DNA from 2 places in the Novosphingobium sp. Sphag1I genome. Region 1 is predicted to be linked to the other one. Evidence: riboswitches for the same ligand, from Rfam matches in the RefSeq annotation. Region 1 holds a riboswitch; the other holds the start of a gene.

The links. A riboswitch is a leader RNA that binds a small molecule or an ion and turns the genes downstream of it on or off. The one in region 1 is predicted to bind thiamine pyrophosphate.
Region 2: it holds a riboswitch for thiamine pyrophosphate, as region 1 does, so the genes downstream of both, ACZ9HU_RS14920 (hypothetical protein) here and ACZ9HU_RS18195 (TonB-dependent receptor) in region 1, are expected to answer to the same signal.

What each region holds. Positions count from the first base shown of each region.
Region 1 is NZ_JBWBQS010000018.1:8,659-19,032, forward strand. It holds gene ACZ9HU_RS18175 (class I SAM-dependent methyltransferase) at 48-1,319, shown strand; gene ACZ9HU_RS18180 (cation:proton antiporter) at 1,409-2,689, shown strand; gene ACZ9HU_RS18185 (DUF389 domain-containing protein) at 2,722-4,206, shown strand; gene ACZ9HU_RS18190 (chloride channel protein) at 4,338-5,546, shown strand; TPP riboswitch at 5,669-5,778, shown strand; gene ACZ9HU_RS18195 (TonB-dependent receptor) at 5,895-8,138, shown strand; gene ACZ9HU_RS18200 (phosphotransferase enzyme family protein) at 8,138-9,289, shown strand; gene pnuC (nicotinamide riboside transporter PnuC) at 9,289-9,840, shown strand; gene ACZ9HU_RS18210 (hypothetical protein) at 9,908-10,374, opposite strand, start outside.
Region 2 is NZ_JBWBQS010000012.1:67,458-77,831, forward strand. It holds gene ACZ9HU_RS14885 (multidrug effflux MFS transporter) at 1-884, shown strand, start outside; gene ACZ9HU_RS14890 (hypothetical protein) at 1,466-1,720, shown strand; gene ACZ9HU_RS14895 (phytoene/squalene synthase family protein) at 1,779-2,726, opposite strand; gene ACZ9HU_RS14900 (LOG family protein) at 2,737-3,318, opposite strand; gene ACZ9HU_RS14905 (hypothetical protein) at 3,550-3,990, opposite strand; gene ACZ9HU_RS14910 (phytoene desaturase) at 4,189-5,670, opposite strand; gene crtY (lycopene beta-cyclase CrtY) at 5,667-6,905, opposite strand; TPP riboswitch at 7,115-7,220, shown strand; gene ACZ9HU_RS14920 (hypothetical protein) at 7,303-7,704, shown strand; gene thiC (phosphomethylpyrimidine synthase ThiC) at 7,722-9,584, shown strand; gene ACZ9HU_RS14930 (DUF4440 domain-containing protein) at 9,941-10,351, shown strand.

The DNA.
Region 1 (10,374 bases):
ATTTCGCCTTTGCGGAATTGATATGCGACGGGATGAAAGGACGAAACATGTGGTTGCTTGATCGCTTCCTTCGTCGTTCCATCCGCACCGGGCCATTACAGATTACCGATGCGGACGGACGGGTCTATCATTACGGCACCGGCGCGGGTGCTCCATTGCATCTTCGCTTTACCGACAAACGAACGGCGGCCCATATCGCGCGCCATCCATCACTTGGCGCGGGTGAAGCCTATATGCGCGGGTGGCTGGTGGTGGAACCGCCCCATGACATCCGCGATCTGATCCTGATGATCGGCGCAGAGGTCAAGGCCGCCAAGGGCCATATGGAGGCGCCGGGCCGGATGCGGCAATGGATTGACCGCGTGGCATGGCGTCTGGACCAATTCAATGACCGCCATCGTTCCAGCAAGAACGTTCGCCATCACTATGACCTGACCCGACAATTCTACGAAATGTTCCTGGACGAGGATCGCCAATATACGATGGCCTATTTCGCCCAGCCGCAGGTCGGGCTGGAACAGGCGCAATTGGAGAAAAAGGCGCTGATCGCGGCCAAGCTCGCTCTGCAGACCGATGCGCGCGGGATGCGGGTGCTGGACATTGGTTGCGGGTGGGGCGGATTGGCGCTCTATCTCAACCGCAATTACGGTTGCGAAGTTCTGGGCATTTCGCTGGCCCCCGATCAGGTGAAATTCGCACAGGAACGGGCGCAGGCCGCAGGTGTTGCTGACAAAGTGCAATTCCGGCTGGTGGATTATCGCGATCTGACGGACAAATTTGATCGGATTACCAGTGTCGGGATGATCGAACACGTCGGCGCGCGTCATTTTGATGAATATTTCGGCCATACGTTTGATCGACTGGCCGATGACGGCATCATGTTGACCCATACGATTGGGCGCACCGGACGGCCCGGTTATACCGACGCATGGACGCGCAAGTATATCTTTCCGGGCGGCTATATCCCGGCGATGAGCGAATTGGTCGGCGCGATTGAACGCACCGGCTGGCAATTGGGCGATGTTGAAATCCTGCGCTATCACTATGCCCATACGCTGGCCGAATGGTATCGGCGCACCACGCTGCATGCGGACAAGATTACCGCCATGTATGACGAGCCGATGCTGCGTATGTGGCAATTCTATCTGGCCGGGGCCGAACAGGCGTTCCGACAGGGCAGCATGGTCAATTTCCACATTCAGAGCGTCAAGCGTCAGGATGTTCTGCCCATGACGCGGGACTATATCGCGGACGAAATGCGCCGCCTTCTGGCCAAAGAGGCGCCGCCGGTGTGGCACCTTGCGCCAAAGGTCGCGTAAAAGAGGCATAGTAAAGGTTCGGTTTTGCTGGACAAGCATGCCGGGGGCATCAAAATGGGCCTCGACAGATACGATAGAGAGGCCTTGCCGTGTCCCCGACATTCTCCCCCTTTGACGCAGCGGCGGTATTGATCGTGGCGGCGGCGGTGTTGGGTTACGCCAACCACCGCTGGCTGCGTTTGCCCGCTTCGGTCGGGTTGACGGTGATGGGGGCGATTGCCTCTCTGCTGGTGCTGGTGGTTGACCGGTTGATGCCGTCCAGCCAGCTTGCGCCTCAATTCAACGCTTTTCTGGGACAACTCGATTTCCATCGCACCCTGATGGAGGGGATGTTGTCCTTCCTGCTGTTCGCCGGGGCGTTGCATGTCGATTGGTCGCACATGCGCAAAGGGCGCTGGCCCATCATCATTTTCAGCACAATTGGCGTGTTGATCTCGACCGTGGTGGTGGGTTTTGCCTTTTGGCTGGCGGCCGGCTGGCTGGGGGTCATGGTGCCGCTTGGCTGGGCGCTGGTCTTTGGCGCCTTGATCAGCCCGACCGACCCGGTTGCCGTCATGGCCGTGATGAAGCGCGCTGCCATGCCCCCGACGCTTCAGGCGACGGTGGCGGGGGAAAGCCTGTTCAATGACGGTGTGGGCGTGGTGGTTTTCACCATCCTTCTGGCCATCGCGACGGGCGGCGAGGAGTTCCACCTGTCCCACGCGGCGATGGATTTCCTTCAGGAAGCGGGCGGCGGGGCCTTGCTCGGCCTTGTGATCGGCTGGATCGCCTTTCGCGCCATGCGCAGCATCGATGAATATAATATCGAGGTAATGATTTCTCTGGCCGTGGTGATGGGCGGATACAGCCTTGGCATGGCGCTGCATATCAGCGGGCCGGTAGCGATGGCGGTTGCAGGCCTTGTGATCGGCAATGCGGGTGTCGCCCATGCGATGAGCGATGTGACGCAGGACTATCTGCTCAAATTCTGGGCCTTGATTGACGAGATCCTCAATGCCGTGTTGTTCCTGCTGATCGGGCTGGAAGTGATCGCGATTGCGCCACATCTGTCTTTGCTGGCGCTGGGGGTGATTTCGATCGTTCTGGTCATGGTCGCGCGCGTCATTTCGGTGGGCGTGCCCTTGGTAGCGATGCGGCGCATGATCGATATGGGGCCGCTGGCCTTGCCGACATTGGTCTGGGGCGGGCTGCGCGGGGGGATTTCGGTGGCTTTGGCCCTGTCCTTGCCCGACAGCCCGATCCGCAGCGCCATTCTGGCGGCGACCTATCTCGTCGTCCTGTTTGCCGTTATCGTACAGGGCGGAAGCATCGGCGCGTTGATCGAACGGATCAAACAGCGTCATGGCGTAACAGGGGAAACGGTGCATTGAGAAACTGGCACCAACGGCTGCGCTATTGGCGGGTGAAACTGGCCCATCTCGTGCTCTTGCCGGACATGAGCGACGAGGAAGCCGGCACAATCCGCCAGCAGGTTGAGGATGACGGGCGACTGTCGCGCGGCTTTGCGCTGATGTGCGGCTTGGCGGCGGGCATTGCCATGCTGGGCCTGTTGCAATCCTCGACGGCGGTGGTGATCGGGGCGATGCTTGTTTCGCCGTTGATGGGACCGATTGCGGCGCTGGGTTTTGGGTTTGCCGCGCTCGACGGCCATCGCATTCGTGACGCGGCCAAGGTGGTCGCGGTTGGCGCAGCCATCGGTATTCTGACCGGCATTCTCATCACCTGGCTCAGCCCGATACGGAATGCCACGCCGGAAATCATCGCGCGGACCCAGCCGACCTTGCTCGATCTGGTGGTGGCTTTGCTCTCCGGGCTGGCCGGGGGCTATGCCTCGGTGATGAAAAAGGGTGGGACAGCGATTGGCGTTTCCATCGCAACGGCGCTTATGCCGCCTTTGGCAACCGTGGGCTATGGCCTTGCCGTGTGGCAGCCCGCCTTTGCCATCGGCGCCTTGTTACTTTTTCTTACCAACCTTTCGGCCATCGCTTTTGCCTTTGCGTTGGTGGCCCGGCTCAGCGGCGCGGCCTTGCCCGACCGTGATGTGGACTGGTCGCCGCGCTATGTTTTGGCCGGGCTTGGCGCTTTTGCGGTACTGGCCGTTCCGCTGGGCCTGACGCTGTCGCAGGTCAGCCGCGAGGCCGGTCTGCGCAAGACCGCAAGGGCCGCCATTGCCAAGGCCACCGATGGCGCCAACAGCCGCATTGCCCAATTAGACGTGACATGGCCGCTGCTGGGTGATCCAGAGGTGAGCGCGCTGGTGGTGACGCCGCGTTATTCCCGCGATGCCGATGATGTGTTGCGCAAGGCGTTGATTGCCGATGGGGCGGAAAAAGTAACGGTCAAGCTGCAACAGGTGCTGGCCGCGGACTTGCCCGCCCAGACGCAGGCAATGGTTGATGCCGCGATGGAGCGTACTGCGGCGGGGATCGCCGCCGATGTTCCGCCCTATGCACGTATTCGCGCCGCAATTGGTTTGCCCACCTCATCGCTATGGGTGAACCGAACGGAACGCACGGTCTTTGTCGCACCTGTCGCCGCGCCGGGGTGGCGGCTGGAGGATTATCGCCGGGTGGAAGTTATGGCCCAACAGGTGGCCGAAGGATGGCATGTCGCCATTGTCCCGCCCGCCAGCGCGAATCTCAACGTCGCTTTGGAGGGGCAACAGGATGAAACGGATGCGGTCACGCCGGATCTGGCGGTCTGGGCGGTGACGCGTTGGGGGGTGAACCGCGTTGTGCTTTTGGGCGCGGAGGAAGAAAGCGCCGCCTTTGTTCAGCAATTGCAGAGGGCCGGGATTGCCGTGACGGTGGCGGCGCCATCGAAGACAATCAAGGTTGCGCAAGCGCAATTGCAATTTGCGCCGCCTCCACCCGCCAACGCCCCATAGACGGCGGGGCATTTGCGGCCTAAGGGCTAAGCCTTCCAAGCTTGGCTGAACATGAGGCCGCTGTGTCGATCTATCGGCAAGCCATCGCATGGTTTGCAAAATTGCGCCGTACCGGGAATTTGAAATCAAGGGTGGCCGCCATCATTGGCGCCATGCTGCTGGCGCTGGTCGCCATCATCTTCGCGCAATGTGGTGAATGGGCGCAGCATCTGTTTATTGCGATGTACCGCCGCGCGTTCTGGTCACCGTTGATCGTGACGCCCGCCCTGTTCATGGCGGTGGTGTGGTGCACGCGGCGCTATTGGCCTCTGGCCCGTGCCTCCGGCATTCCGCAGGTGATGGCAGCCTGTCACAAGCCAGATGGGCCAAAGGCCAAGGCCTTGTTGTCACCCTCGACTGCACTTGCCAAATTCTTCGGTACGATCCTGATCCTTCTGGCCGGTGGTTCGGCGGGGCGCGAAGGACCGACGGTACAGATCAGCGCCGCCATCATGGTGGCGGTCAACCGCGTCCTTCGCATTCCCGTGACCAGCGGCGTGGTGATTGCAGGGGGCGCGGCAGGTGTGGCGGCGGCGTTCAACACGCCTTTGGCCGGGGTCGCCTTTGCGATTGAGGAACTGGCCTCGGCCTTTGAGCAAAAGGTTGCGGTACAGGTGATGGCCGCCGTGATGATCGCCGGTCTGGTCAGTCTGGGCCTGTCGGGTGACTACGTCTATTTCGGAGCGATGAGCACCCGGCTGGACCTTCATGCCATGGTGCTGGTCGTGCCTCTGGCCGGGGTGATCGGGGGCGTGCTGGGCGGATTGTTTTCGCGTGTGATGGTGGCGATGGCTTGGTCCGGGGCGCCTTGGCTGGTGCGGATCAAGGCGCGTCCGCTGCTTCTGGCCGGGGGTTGCGGTTTGATCGTCGCCTTGACCGGAATTGCCAGTGGCGGCCTGTCATGGGGCACGGGGTATGAAACCACGCGCGCCTTGCTCGAAGGGCATCAGGCATCGCTGTTGTTCGGTCCGGCCAAGCTGATTTCGACGATGGCCACGGCCATCAGCGGGGCGCCGGGGGGCATTTTCGCGCCCACCCTGTCGGTTGGCGCCGGTTTGGGGCAGGCCTTGTCGATGGCTTTTCCCGAACATTCTAGCGGGGCCATCGTGGTGCTGGGCATTGTGGGCTATTTTGCCGGGGTGGTGCGGGCGCCCCTGACGGCGATCATCATCGTGATGGAAATGACTGCCGACCGGGGGATGATCCTGCCTCTGTTCGGCACGGCGTTGATCGCGGATTGGGTCAGCTCTTTGGTGTGCCGCCCCAAACTCTATCACGCGCTCTCGCTCAGTTTTCGCTGAAAGCCATCCGGCCAGCACCATCGGGGTGTAGTGTTGCTATGCCCAAAATGTCGCAGTCGATCATCGTTGTTGCATGGCATGCGCAACAGGACTTCCCACAAGCGCAAAGAGCCCCTAGAGGCACCGCATCCCCGGGGGGCCGCTGTTGCGCGGCTGAGAGGTGGTCAGCAGACCACGACCCGCTGAACCTGATCCGGTTGACACCGGCGTAGGGAGGGTTGGCGGCCAGTCCGTTGTCTCTCCCGTTGGAGTGCGAGAGACGTGGAAAAGATGATGGCTGCCGATTTGATCCGTTTGCGTTTGCTGGGGGGCTGCGGGCGCGCGCTGGCGCTTTCGATGGCGGTTTCCATGGCCGGCTTTGCGACGCAGGTCCATGCGGCAGAAGCCGATGATCCGGCCGTCATCCGCGTGACCGGTCATCCCGATCCCGAAGGTCTCTTGCCCGACCAGACCGCGCCCAAGGCGATCAGCGCGATTTCGTCCGATTTCATCATCAAGCAGGCCCCGACGCTCAACGCGTTCCAATTGGTCAGCCTGCTGCCCGGCGCGAATGTGTCGTCCACCGATCCCTACGGCCTTTCGGCAACCTCCAGCCTGACCCTGCGCGGGATGGGCCAGGATCAGATCGGCGTGTTGATGGAAGGCGCGCCGCAGAATGACATCGGCTATTATTATGCCTATCCATCGCAATTTGCGGACGCGGAAAACATCCGTCAGGTCGCCCTGACGCAAGGCGCGGTGGATATGGATTCGCCGACATTGGGCGCGACGGGCGGGCTGTTGTCGCTGACGCTGGATGATCCGGCCAAGAAGCGGGGGGCTTTGGTCAATTTCTCGCTGGGTTCGTATAATGAACGGCGCGGCTTTGTCCGTTTCGACACCGGCACGATCGGCAACAGCGGCTTGCGCGCCTTTGTGTCCTATTCGAACAATCGCGCCGACAATTGGCGCGGGGCGGGCTATGATCTGCGCAACCATATTGACGGCAAATTGCTGAAGGAATGGGGGCAGGGCAATCGCGCCAGTCTGGCCGTCTCGTTCAACGAGGCCAAGACTTCGACCTATCCCAGCCCCTCTCTGGCCAATTGGAAAACCTATGGGCGCGGATATAATTTCGAGAAGAATTATACGGTTGGTGATACAAGTTACTGGCGTTTCTATCGTGCGCCGTTCCGCAATATCTATCTGTCGGCCCCGGTGCATATTCAGATCAACGACCGTTTGACGTTGGACACCACGACCTATCTGCAATGGGGTTACGGCAATTCGCCCTATGGGATGCAATTGACCACAACGGGCAATTATCTGGGCACCGAGGAATTGACCCAGCCGATCAATCTGCCCGGCGCGGATGCTTCGGGTCTGGCCACGGTTCTGGGCAATTGGACCGGCAATCAGTTTCGCGCCGGCAATGTGACGAAATTGACGTTGCAGGCGGGCGCGCATCGTCTGACGGGCGGGATCTGGTTCGATTACGGCAATGACCGTGTGCAACAGACCTACACCCCGGTGGGCAGCGATGGGCAGCCGGCCGACGAATGGGGCTATCCCGCCAATGCGATCCGCACCGCCGATGGCCGCCTTCTGGCCTATGAGAATATACGGACGGTGACAGTGTCCAAGGCGTTCTTTGTGGCCGACAGCATCACGATCAGCGACCGTTTGACCGCCGACATTGGTTTCAAGGGCGTCGATGCCTTGCGCAGCGGGCGCAATTTCCTGCCCGGTCCGCAATCGGGGGTGCGGTTTGAAAAGTTCGCCGCCTTGCCGCGTGCCGCGCTGCATTACCGGATCGATGACCGCCAGCAGGTCTTTGCCAATATCACCACCAATTTCCGCGCGCCCAATGAGTTCACGCTCTACAACACCTATGATTATGGCGCGGTGAGCACGCGGGGGACGACTGACCTCAAAAACGAATATTCGGTGTCTCAGGAGCTGGGCTATCGTTATATCGGACCTAACCTTTCGTTCTCAATGACTGGATTTCATTACCATTTCCGCAACCGACAGGTCGCAACCGTCGTGAACAGCGGCGGCGCTCTGGTCAATTCGACGATCAATGGCGGCAGCCAGACTTCCTATGGTCTGGATGGCGAAATCGATTGGCGACCGGCCAAGGGCGTCAGCCTTTATGTTTCGGGCGAATATCTGCACACGCGGATCGACAGCGATTTGTCGGTCAATGGCGATTGGCTGCCCACCAAGGGCAAGCGCGCCGTTGCCGCGCCCGCCTATCAGTTTGGCGTAGGCAGCACCTATGACGATGGCCTGTTGTTTGGCAGCACGGCGCTGAAATATGTCGCGCGCCAATATTCGACCTTTATGAATGACGAGAGCATTCCCGGCTATGCCACGCTTGATCTGTCATTGGGCGTCCATCTGGCCAAGCTGGTCGATGGTAAGCGCACCGATTTGCGCGTCAACGCCATCAACATCACCAATCCGCGCGTCCTGTCGGGTGTGCAGAGCTTTGGCATGAATGCGCAGGACACCGTTGGGCGCAATGGCTCGGTCATTTCCGGCTATGCTCCGACCTATTATATCGGCGGCGGGCGCGCCTTTGTGGCGACCATCTCGCGCGCGTTCTGATGACCGCCAACGCGCCTGCATCGGATCATTTGGTCCACGGCATGGGTAAAGTGCTTGAACCCCCCGCCTGGCCAGCGATCAACGCTGGTGAGGCGGAGGCCGTTCTCGCCCATTTCCCGCAGGCGGGGCGCGTGATTGCGCTGCCATGGCATTCGCCGCGTCCGTTTTCGGCGGCGGCAAGGGTTGAGGCCGAGGGTGGCACTTTCATCCTGAAGCGGCACCATCAGACCCTGCGTTCCGTTGATGGCTTGACGCAGGAACACCGCTTTATGGCGCATTTGCGCAAGGGCGGGGTGAGCGTGCCGGAGGTCATGGCGCAGGCGGCGGGCGATGTGGGGGCCTTGGGGCTGGGGGAGTGGACCTATGAACTCCATCGCGCATCGCCCGGCGCGGATCTCTATCGCGACAGGCATTCATGGACGGGTTTTCTGTCCCTGGATCATGCCCGCGCTGCCGGTCATGCTTTGGCGCGGCTTCATCTGGCGGCGCGCGATTATGATGCGCCGCCGCGTGGAGCGGACCCGTTGATCGCCAGTTTTACCATCGTGCCCGCCGCCGATTGGCGCGGCGCGGCGCAGGCCTATTTCGCGGCGCGGCCCGCCTTGGAGCGTTATCTGCGGGCGCGCGACTGGCAGGGGGAACTGGCTGGGATCTTTGCACAGTTTGGCCATGGGCTTTGCGATAGGCTGGCGGGCCAAGCTGCGCTGTGGACACATAATGACTGGCATCCCTCCAACCTGCTCTGGTCTGCGCAGGGAGAGGTTGCGACGGTCTTTGACTTTGGCCTTGCGACGCAAACCTGCGCTTTGCACGATCTGGCCACGGCGATTGAGCGTTGCGCTATTCCATGGCTTGACTTGGGCAATGATGCGCCAATGGAGGGGGATGTCGCGACGGCGCTTGTCTTGGTTCAAGCCTATTGTGAGATAGCGCCGTTAAGTACTTCTAATTTAGTAACCTTGCTTAATCTCTTGCCTTTGGTCCACATCGAATTTGCGATGTCCGAGGTCGACTATTTCGCGGGCATTCTCAAGGATGAGGCGCAGGCGTCGATGGCGTGGGATGACTATCTGATCGGCCATGCGCGGTGGTTCGGGTCGGACAATGGCCAATCCTTTCTGCGGCAATTGCGCGAAGGGATGGGGCTATAATGTCCGTTCTGGAAATCATCGGGGTCGTGGTCAGTTTTCTGGGCATATGGCTGACCGCGCGACGGGTGATGGTGTGCTGGCCGGTCAACCTGATGGCCTGCGCGCTTTATTTCAAACTGTTCCTCGATGAACGGCTCTATGCCGACATGGCGCTTCAGGCGGTCTTTGGCGTGGCGATTGTCTATGGCTGGATCGCCTGGCTGAAAGGGCGGGGCGGGGATGGGCAGGTGATCGTGCAGCCGTTGAGCAACCATTCCGCGCTGGGTGGATTGGCTTTGGGGGCGATTGGCGCCGTCTCGATCGGTTGGTTCACCAGCCATTATACGGACGCCGCCATCCCGTGGATGGATGCCGGGCTCAGCAGCTTCAGCCTTGTTGCCCAATATTGGACGGCGCGACGTCATGCGGCAAGTTGGCTGCTGTGGATCGTGGTTGATGTGCTTTATGTTGGGATGTTTATATTCAAAGGTCTGTATCTGACGTCGGGCCTTTATGCGGCTATGGTGGTCTTGGCCATCATCGGGTATAGGCGTTGGAAATCATCGGTTTGAATTCGGTTCTTCATTAAACAATGAAGATGTGGCGTCGGGAATGATCGCTCCCGACGCCTGCAATCCATCACGCCGAAGGCTTGGCCTGCTTGGCCGCCGCATCCAGCTCCGCTGCGGTGAGCGAAATGAAAAGGCCCTGAGCACCAAGCCCAAAGGCTTTTTTGGTCAGCGAGACCGGTCCGGCGGCGCGGTCAATGACGATCAGGTCTGGTTTCACTTCCTTGATCGTGCCAACCGGCGTGCCCGCCTTGCCCTTTACTTCGGCGCCGACGACCATGGCGGCCTCAAGCGCGGCGGCCGACTTTTGCGCCGATACGGCGACCTGCTCGTCGATCTGGGCCTTGGTCATTGTCACCATCGGGCCCTTGGCATTGGTGCCAAAGGCGCTCTTGGGCAATGCCGCCTTGCTGGCGCCAGTGTTGATGACGATGGCATCATTGGAAATGCTCTCGATCTTGCCGACTTCGCCGCCTTGCGGGTCATAGGTCATGGCGCCAACGACCAGCGCCGAGGATGCCGCCGCCTGTGGGGCCT
Region 2 (10,374 bases), on a different contig from region 1:
CTGTATTACCCGCCGCGATCATCCGTGACCTGCACGAAGGCGACCGGATGGCGCGCATGCAATCGACGGTCTCGATGGTCTTTATGATCGTGCCCATGATCGCGCCCAGCGTGGGTCAGGCCGTGCTGTTCCTGGCCAGCTGGCGTTGGATCTTTGGCGTGATGGCGCTGATGGGCGTTGCGCTGGCCACATGGATTGCGCTGCGCCTGCCCGAAACGCTGCGCCACGAGTATCGCCAGACCATCAGCCTGCCCAATATCGGCCGCTCGATGATCGAGGTGACGACGACGCGCGCCGCATTGGGCTATGTGTTCGGCATGGCGCTGATCCAGTCGGCCATGTTTGGCTACATCAATTCGTGCCAGCAATTGGTGGGCGAGCATTTCGGGGCCGGAACGCGCTTTCCCCTGATCTTTGCCGGGATGGCGATGGTGATGGCCACCACCAATTTCATCAATTCGCGCATCGTCATGCGTTTCGGCGCCCGCCGGGTCAGCCACACCGCCTTGGTCGTCTATATCGCCACCAGCGCGCTGCAATTCTATATGGCCACCCGCCCGGATGAGACCTTGTGGGAATTCGTGCCGATGATGACGGTCAACATGTGCTTGCTGGGCTTTTTGGGCGCGAATTTCTCGTCCATCGCGCTACAACCCTTTGCCAGCAAGGCGGGGGCAGCTTCTTCGGCGCAGGCGTTTATTCGCATGGTGCTTGCCTCGTGGCTGGGCGCGTTGATCGGTCAGGCCTATGATGGCACGGCGCGCCCGCTGGCCTTTGCGCTGCTGACGGCGGGCTGCGGCTGCCTGACGCTGATCCTGTACAGCGAAAAGGGCGAATTGTTCCGCCGCCGTAACCCTCCCGGCACGACCTATCCGGTGGCCTGAAGGGGGCTGTTGACGCAACCCCTGCATCGTGACCGGACCGAGCGCGAGCAAGTGTAACATCTTTTAATCCGCCATACGCCAGCGCCGCGTCATGGTTTAGGTCCACCTATGCGCGACACTTCGGCCTTCGCAATTGCAACATAGGGTAGAGTTCCGCACCGAACGTATTGACGGAATTGCTCAATCCAGCAATCCTAACATGCGCCGCTCGATCACTTAATAATAACCACTAAGGATATGACGAATATTCTTTTTCAGGCATATTCATTCACGACTATGATTTATTGTTCATCCTAAATGTATATTCGCAAATTGGGCCAAAAATTTGCCATTTTGCACATGATTTCGCCGGCCGCCTGCAAACAACGGTTCGCATATTGCAAGTGGCATGCAGGCTGATCCGATTCAAAATGCAATGAAATTGCCAAAATGGTCACCAGTTTCAGAAAATAATCCCATTTGGTTCAAGGTGCTGCCAAACCGTTCACCATCAATTTTTACAATTTGATCACCGCTCCTTACAGATAGTTAACGCCTGTTTTCAAAGGCTATTTCGCCAAAACAGAACAGGGGTCACCAGTATGAGCGTGAATTTGATCGTGATTTTGGCTGCTACAAGTCTGGCCGCAACCCACGCGCCCGAGGCGATACGTTCATCCCAAGCCTTGCCCAACGCCCATGCCGCACAAAACAGTTCGGCGGGGAAAAATCACCCCGTTGGTACAGAATGGGCCTATGAAAAATTCAAGCACAGTGCATCGCACAACGTAGACTTTCCGGTGCGCCCCAACCCCCACGCCTGCGGCGCGCATGGCGTGGCAATCTCGGCCTGCTGAACCGGCGGCATTCATCACGAACGACCGGCCCCGTCACAAGGCGGGGCCAACCAGCCCTTCACACCCGCGCAACCGCGCGCGCCAGATCCCCCCGGCGATAGGGCACCATGGGCACCTGCGCAGGCGGCGACGCCATCGCCCCGATCAAGCCCGCAGTCAGGAACCGCAGCTTTTCCGCCTTGCTGGTGGATACGCGAACATCCCAAGCCTTTGGCCCGCGCTGGGCCACTTTGCGGGCAATCGCGCCATAAATGCCCGCCGCCGACAGCACGGCCCAACGGCACCGAAAGGGCAGGCGCGCTGCACCCGCCCGCGCGCTGGCCTCATAGACCTGTGCCGTGGCGCACATGCGCGCCACAATCCCGACCAAAGCGGCGCGATGTTCGGGCGCCATCAGGTCTGCCTCACGCACCCCCGCCTCGGACAACCAGTCCGAGGGAAGGTAGCAACGCCCCGCCGCGTGATCCTCGGCAATGTCGCGGGCGATATTGCCCAATTGAAATGCTATGCCCAGATCGCTGGCCCGGTTGAGCGTATCGGCATCTTCGGGATCAACGCCCATCACCAGCGCCATCAACACGCCCACCGCCCCGGCGACGTGATAGCAATAGCCCAGCATGTCCAGTTCGGTTTTGGGCCTCCATCCGGCCGCATCCAGCGCAAATCCGGCAATTACATCGCCGGTATGCACCGCATTGATCCCGCATTCGGCGGCCACCACGCCCAGCGCGTCGAATGCGAAATGCCCGGTCGCATCCCCGCCCAGCGCTCGTGCGGTCAAACGGCGGATCTGCTCCAACCGCTCCGCCGCCCCGGCCTGCGCGCCCAAAGCGCCGCCATGGTCCTGATCATCGGCCAGATCATCACACGCCCGGCACCAGGCATAGAGCAGCCACACCCGTTCACGCGTGGCCGCATCAAACAGTTTCGATGCGGCGGCAAAGCTCTTGGACCCGCGCGCGATGCTCTCACGCGCCGCCTCAACCAAAGCCGCCCGGTCTATCATACCCGGCCGATCACAGGGTCTTGGGGTCCATGCGGATGATCTGCTCACCCGGTTCATGGGCCGCCATCCGGTCGAGCAGCAGGTCCAGCTCACGCTCGGCCAGAATGATGCCCTGATGCGCGGGGCGAATAAAGCCGACCTCGCCCATATGGCGGTTAAAGGCCAGCAATCCGTCATAGAACCCAAAAGCGTTGAGCAAACCAACCGGCTTCTGGTGATAGCCAAGCTGCGCCCAGCTGACCGCCTCCCACAGTTCATCCATCGTACCGACCCCGCCCGGCAGAGTCAGGAAACCGTCCGAAAGACGCTCAAACGCGGCCTTGCGCTCATGCATCGTCTCAACCGTGATCAATTCGGTCAGGCCCGTATGCTCAACCTCGACATGGGCCAGCGCCACCGGGATCACGCCGATCACCTCGCCCCCGGCCTCCATCGCCGCGTCCGCCACAGCCCCCATCAGGCCAAGCCGACCGCCACCATACACAAGCCCAATCCCGCGCCTTGCCAGCTCGGCGCCCACTTCACGGGCCAGTTCGATATAACGGGGATCGGCGGGAGTGGCTGAGCCACAATAGACAGCAATGCGTTTCATGCCCCCCACTTTAGCGATTGTGCAGGGGATGGCCAGATGGGTCTTGGGGGAATTTTGGGGATGGGATTTTGTTGATGTGCGTGTGCCTCCGGCGGGCAAAGGGCGGGGGCCCTTTGCAATCCCGGTACTGTCAGCGGTGTGCCCGAGGTTAGCCCTTGTGGATTGGAGAAAGTAGTTGTGTTTGATAGCCGCTTCGCGGCGGGGGATGGTTGGAATGTTGGGGGAACGGATTTAATTGCCAATCAAAACTGCTTCTTGCGCCCCACCTTTTATCAATTGAGCGATTTCAAGCCGGAAGGTCTCTATCTCAGGGTAATGCGTGTGAAAAAGTCCACGCACACGATGCTGAGGTTCAACATCGTCAGCAACTTCAAATCTTACGGCCAGGTTACCTTTGCTATCAACCGGCGTGATTTCCAATCGAATGATAAGGTCATCGCCTTCCAGAGAATTGAAGCCCCACTGCGCAACGACAGGTTGCTGCTCTGTGATTGGGAATCGTGCAAGAGCCTCTCCGAACTCATGCACTTCCTGCCATTGAACCCACAACCCTCCTTTGCCAGAGAAGCGATCCGTTTCCACTGCAATCCAAAGTCGGCCAAAATCGTCTCGCGGCAAATCGTGATCAAAGAAGCTTGGATCATGCCTGTATCGAAGGGTAAGCCTATTCATTGTTATGATTTTGCAGGTAAACACGGCATCCGCAATAGTACCCTCCGCGTACCAGCTCTTTTCTTCCCGCGAAGCGGCTTATTCGCCCCTCCAACCTCACCCCCAACACCGCCTCTCGCCCAAAACCGCCCAGTAACGGGATTGCAAAGGGCCCCCGCCCTTTGCCCGCCGGAGGCAAAATATCCCCCCAACAAAAACCTACCCCGCCAAATCCTCTATCATCAACCCGGCGGTGGCTTTCGCGCTGCCCACAACGCCGGGAATACCCGCCCCCGGATGCGTCCCCGCGCCGACCAGGTACAGGTTGGGGATCACATCATCACGGTTATGCCCACGGAACCAAGCGCTCTGCGTCAGGATGGGTTCGAGGCTGAAGGCGCTGCCCATGTAGGCGGAGAGGTCGGTTTCAAAATCGGTGGGGGCATAGTGGAACTTGGTGGCGATCCGGTCGTGGATGTCGGGGATCAGACGGCGGCCCACTTCGTCGAGGATGCGCTTTTCAAGGATGGGGCCGACTTCGTCCCAATCGACCGACAATTTGCCGCGATGGGCGACGGGCACCAGCGCATAGAAGGTGCTGCGTCCTTCGGGCGCCATCGACGGGTCGGATGCGGTGGGATGGTGCAGATAGATCGAGAAATCGCGCGGCAGCACGCCATTGTCGAAAATATCCTCGAGCAACCCCTTATAGCGCGGCCCGAACAGGATCATGTGATGCGGGATCTGGGGGAATTGCCCCTCCAGCCCGAAATGGACGACAAACAGGCTGGGCGACCAGCGTTTGCGCGCCAGCGATTTGGCATAGGCCTGTCCACGCGGCGTGTCGGAGAGCAACTCGCGATAGGTGTGCATCAGGTCGCCATTGCTGGCCACGGCGTCGAAACGTTCGCGCCACCCGCTTTTGGTTTCGACCTCATGCGCGCGGTTGCCGATCGTGTGGATCTGCACAGCGCCATCGTTCAGGCGCAGCGTCCCGCCCAACCGTTCAAACAAAGCCGCCATGCCCGCGACAAGGCGGTTGGTGCCGCCCCGCGCCCACCACACGCCGCCATCCTTTTCCAGCTTGTGGATCAGGGCATAGATGCTGCTGGTCGCCATCGGATTGCCGCCGACCAACAGCGTGTGAAAGGACAACGCCTCGCGCAGCTTTTCCGATTCCACGAAACCGGCGACGCGCGAATAGACACTGCGCCACGCCTGATGCTTCATCAACGCGGGGGCGGCCTTGATCATGCTCTTGAAATCAAGAAACGGAACGTGGCCCAGTTTCACGTAACCCTCGCGGTACACCTCGCCGGCAAAGTCCAGAAATTGCTGATACCCGGCCAGATCGCCGGGCGCGACGCGATTGATTTCGCTGCGCAGGCGGGCCTCGTCATTGGAATAATCGAAATGGCTGCCATCGGTCCATTGCAGGCGGTAAAAAGGCATGACCGGCATCAAGTCGACGTCGGTCGCAATGTCCTGTCCCGACAGGCTCCACAATTCCGACAGGCATGACGGGTCGGTGATGACGGTCGGCCCCGCGTCAAACGTATGGCCGTCGCGTTCCCACACATAGGCACGCCCGCCGGGTCGCTCTCGCGCCTCAACCAGCGTGGTGGCAATGCCGGCCGATTGCAGGCGAATGGCCAGAGCCAGTCCGCCAAAACCGGCACCAATCACACAGGCCTTTTTCATGAATCCTCAGTTTCCCCGGCAAAGGCCGGTATGGTTGTCGTTTCCAAAACACCCCCGATCGCGCCCAGATCGGCCAGCCCCCGTCCGCCATCCAGCAAACAGGCCACAGCCGCGCCAATAGGCACCGGAGGCCGCCCCATCAACAATCGGATGCGGTCGGCCCATGTTGATTGCCCCGCATAGAAGCGCTCGATCAACCTGTCATTTAGGCGGTAAAAGCGGGCAAAGACCCGGTGGCGCTGATCCGGCACGGCGGCGCCAAACAACATGCGGGCCAGCAGGCGGTAGAACCCGCCCGATTTCCAATGGTCGCGGGCAAATTCCTCGACCCTGGCGGCCAACGCCGGGCCCGACAGGTCCGGCAAATCGGCAATCATCGCCGCCACCCGTACCGCCGTGGGCAGCGAATAGCCCGTCAGCGGGTGAAACAATCCCGCCGCCACGCCAATCCGCGCCACGCCATGTCGATTGTCGCGCAGGCCATGGGGGTCGCCATCGGCCACGACCGGCAACACCCCCTGCTCCTCGTGCAGGACCTCGGCGACGGTCCACCCCTTGCTTTTGGCATAGGTGGCAATGCGTTCGCGCAAGGCGGGCGCATCAATGTCGGGCGTGTCGGAATAATAGGTATCCTCGACAAAGACCGTATCGGGCGAAAAAGGCAGGGCATAGACAAAGCGGAACCCGTCATGCTGGGTTCGGTTGCCGTCCATCACGATGGGGGCGGTCAAACCATGGGGGGCGCTGGTGCGCAGCATCTGGCCCACGAATTTTTGCCACCCGCCGCGCATGCCGGGAAAGGCCGTTGACCCGCGCGCATCGATCACCGCGCCCGCGCGAAACTTTCGCCCATCGGCAAGCGTGAAGCCCCCGCGATCAAACGCCGTCACGGTCGCGCCCGTCAGGATCGAACCTTGGGGCAGGCTTTCGCGCAGGACCGCGTCAAAGCGATCGCTGGATATCGTGCGATAGGGGCTGCTCAGATGGCGACGCTTGCCGGTAAAGCGGACGCTGTAACTGCTCCAACGCGCCACGATCAAAGGTTTAAGCAGCCATCGCGCCGAAACCGGAATATCGCTGAGGAAAAAGGACCAGAGGTGATTGCCCCCCAGTCTGTCGTCCCGTTCCACCAACATGATCCGCAAATCGGGCCGACGCGCCGCCAAGGCCAGCGCCACCAGCCCGCCTGCCAATCCGCCCCCGAGGATGGCAATATCCGTGTCATGTCCAGCCATAGACCAGAGTCTATGTTACCCCAGACCAACCGGCAACCGCCCAAACAGGCAAATGCCAAGGAAATTTATCTTGGCTGCGATGCTGTTTGGGGCATGGCCGACCGGGACGATGGCGGTGCCGGAACCGCCCCTGACAAATCCACCCAATTCTGCGCGAATTCGCCCGCAACGCGCGCTTGCCAAGGGCCGCGCCTTGGCATAACCTGCGATCAATATCCCCGGGGAGCCATGTGGCTGAGAGGTGGGCGTAACGTCCCACGACCCGTTGAACCTGAACCCGTTAATCCGGGCGTAGGGAGGGAACGAGTCTGTCGGCCCGGTATGGTGCCCCCCGCTCCTCCTCTCCTGACGCCGCAGAAAAAAGGCGAATAAAAAACGAAAAAACAAAGGAGAAGGTATGCAGGAAGCTGGAGATCCCACGGCTTGGAGCGCTCTCATTCTTGGTCTGGCCGCGCTGGCCGCAGGAGCAGGGGCGCTTAGGCAACCGGGCGTTTGGCAGACCATGATCGGCGAGGTCGAAGGATCACCCGCCCTACAATTCCTGTGCGGTATGCTGGAATTGATGGTGGGGTCGCTCGTTTATTTGGCCAATCCATGGATACCGCATGACCTTCTCACCTGCATCATCAAGGCGCTGGGCGGATTGATGATGGCCGAGGCTTTGGCCATCCTGTTCGCCTGCGATCTTTACACCCAGATGTGGCTCAAAACCCTTGGCAATTTTCACAAGGGCTGGGCCGGTATCACCACTCTTATCGGGCTTGTCATGACCGTGATTGGTATGGCCCGCTTCGGATAGACAGCAGAAAGACATCCATGGCCGACATCAACTCTCCCCTTGAAATTGGCGTCACCACCGGTGCCATCCGTGGCTCGAAGAAGATTTACGTCCCTTCGCCCAGCCATCCCGAAATCAAGGTAGCGATGCGCGAAATCGCGCTGGAGTCGTCGGCCAGGGAACCTGCGGTGCGGGTCTATGACACGTCCGGCCCCTATACCGATCCCAATGCCACGATCGATATTGCCGCCGGCCTTGCCCCGCTGCGCCGCGAATGGATTTTGGCACGCGGCGATGTCGAGGACTATGAAGGCCGCGCGATCAAGCCCGAAGACAATGGCTTGAAAGGCCCGGATCGCAGCGGCGGCGTGCCCGCCTTCCCCGGCGTCAACACCCGCCCCCTGCGCGCCAAGGCCGGGGCCAATGTCAGCCAGATGCATTATGCCCGCCGAGGCATCGTCACGCCCGAAATGGAATATGTGGCGCAGCGCGAAAACCTTGGCCGCGCCATCCTGAAGGAAAAGCTGGAGCGCGACGGGCAAAGCTGGGGCGCAGAAATCCCCGATTTCGTGACGGGCGAGTTCGTGCGGTCAGAAGTGGCGCGGGGCCGCGCCATCATTCCCTCGAACATCAACCATCCCGAATCCGAACCGATGGCGATTGGCCGCAATTTCCTGGTCAAGATCAACGCCAACATCGGCAATTCGGCGGTCGCCTCGGACGTGGCCAGTGAAGTCGACAAGATGGTCTGGGCCATCCGCCACGGCGCCGACACGGTGATGGACCTGTCGACCGGGCGCAACATCCATGACACGCGCGAATGGATCCTGCGCAATTCGCCCGTCCCCATCGGCACCGTGCCCATCTATCAGGCGCTGGAAAAGGTCGGCGGCATTGCCGAGGATCTGACGTGGGAAATCTTCCGCGACACGCTGATCGAACAGGCCGAGCAGGGCGTTGACTATTTCACCATCCATGCCGGCGTTCGCCTGCCCTATATTCCCCTGACCGCCAAGCGCGTGACGGGCATCGTGTCGCGCGGCGGCTCGATCATGGCCAAGTGGTGCCTGGCCCATCACAAGGAATCGTTCCTTTACGAACGGTTCGACGAAATCACCGAGATCATGAAGGCCTATGACGTGGCCTATTCGCTGGGCGATGGTCTGCGCCCCGGTTCGATTGCCGATGCCAATGACGAGGCGCAATTTGCCGAACTCTACACGCTGGGCGAACTGACCAAGCGGGCGTGGGAACAGGACGTTCAGGTGATGATCGAAGGCCCCGGCCATGTGCCGATGCACAAGATCAAGGAGAATATGGACAAGCAACTGGCCGCCTGCGGTGAAGCTCCGTTCTACACGCTGGGGCCGCTCGTCACCGACATTGCGCCGGGCTATGACCATATCACGTCGGGCATTGGCGCGGCGATGATCGGCTGGTTCGGCACGGCGATGCTTTGCTATGTCACGCCCAAGGAGCACCTCGGCCTGCCCGACCGCGATGACGTCAAGGTCGGCGTGGTGACCTATAAGCTGGCCGCCCATGCGGCGGATCTGGCCAAGGGCCACCCGGCGGCGAAGTTGCGCGACGACGCCCTGTCGCGCGCGCGTTTCGAATTCCGCTGGCGCGATCAGTTCAACCTGTCGCTCGACCCCGACACCGCCGAGCAGTATCACGACCAGACCCTGCCCGCAGAAGGCGCCAAGACGGCCCATTTCTGCAGCATGTGCGGGCCGAAATTCTGCAGCATGAAGATCACGCAGGAAGTGCGCGAATTCGCGGCCAAGCAGAACGCGCCCATCGAAACCTTTGCCGCCGCGCAGGACGCCGAAGCGGGCATGGCGCAGATGAGCGAGAAGTATAAGGAAGCGGGCGATCTCTACATTCCTGCTGCGGAATAAGGGTTCGTTCGGGATTGATGAAAAGGTCGGGGGCCGGGGTGGTCCTCGGCCCTTCTTTTGGTTTGGGGTTGATGCCTCCGGCGGGCAAAGGGCGGGGGCCCTTTGCAATCCCGATACTGTCGGCGGTGGGGTGCGATGGCGGCCTTGCTGGAAATTTCAGCGTTTTGATTGTAAAGCCTGCGGCGCTTTTAGCGCGAGTTTGCTGCGCCGCAGGCTTTCAACACCCATGCCCAGAAACGCCACCCCGCAAACCACCCGCAACCCCAAAACGGGATTGTTAAGGGCCCCCACCCTTAACCCGCCAGAGGCAAATACCCCCTTCCCTTCCTCCCAAAAATCCCGCAGCGGTGAATCCCATGCAAAACCCCGCCGCCGATCTTGCCATCCGCCTGCGCCGCGCCGCATTCAATCGCGCGCTGGAACAAGGCGACCTTGACGCCATCACGCCGATCCTTGCGCCCAATGTGACCTTGATCACCGGCACGGACAGCGCGCTGCTGAACGGGCGCAAGGCGCAATTGCTGGCGTGGAAGCGTGAATTTGCCGCCCCTGCGGCCCAGCGCTCGATCTATGTCCGGACACCGGAAACCATCATCGTCAGCGCCATTGAACCCATCGCCATGGAACACGGCGCATGGCGCGGCGCCACCGTCGAAGGCAAAGTGCAAGCATCGGGCACCTATGCGGCCAAGTGGCGCAATCTTGCCCCGATGGGGCCGGATGCCAATTGGGTGCTTGTCGCAGAGATTTTCGTAACGCTGGCCTGAAACCATCAACCAAGTCAGCAAAA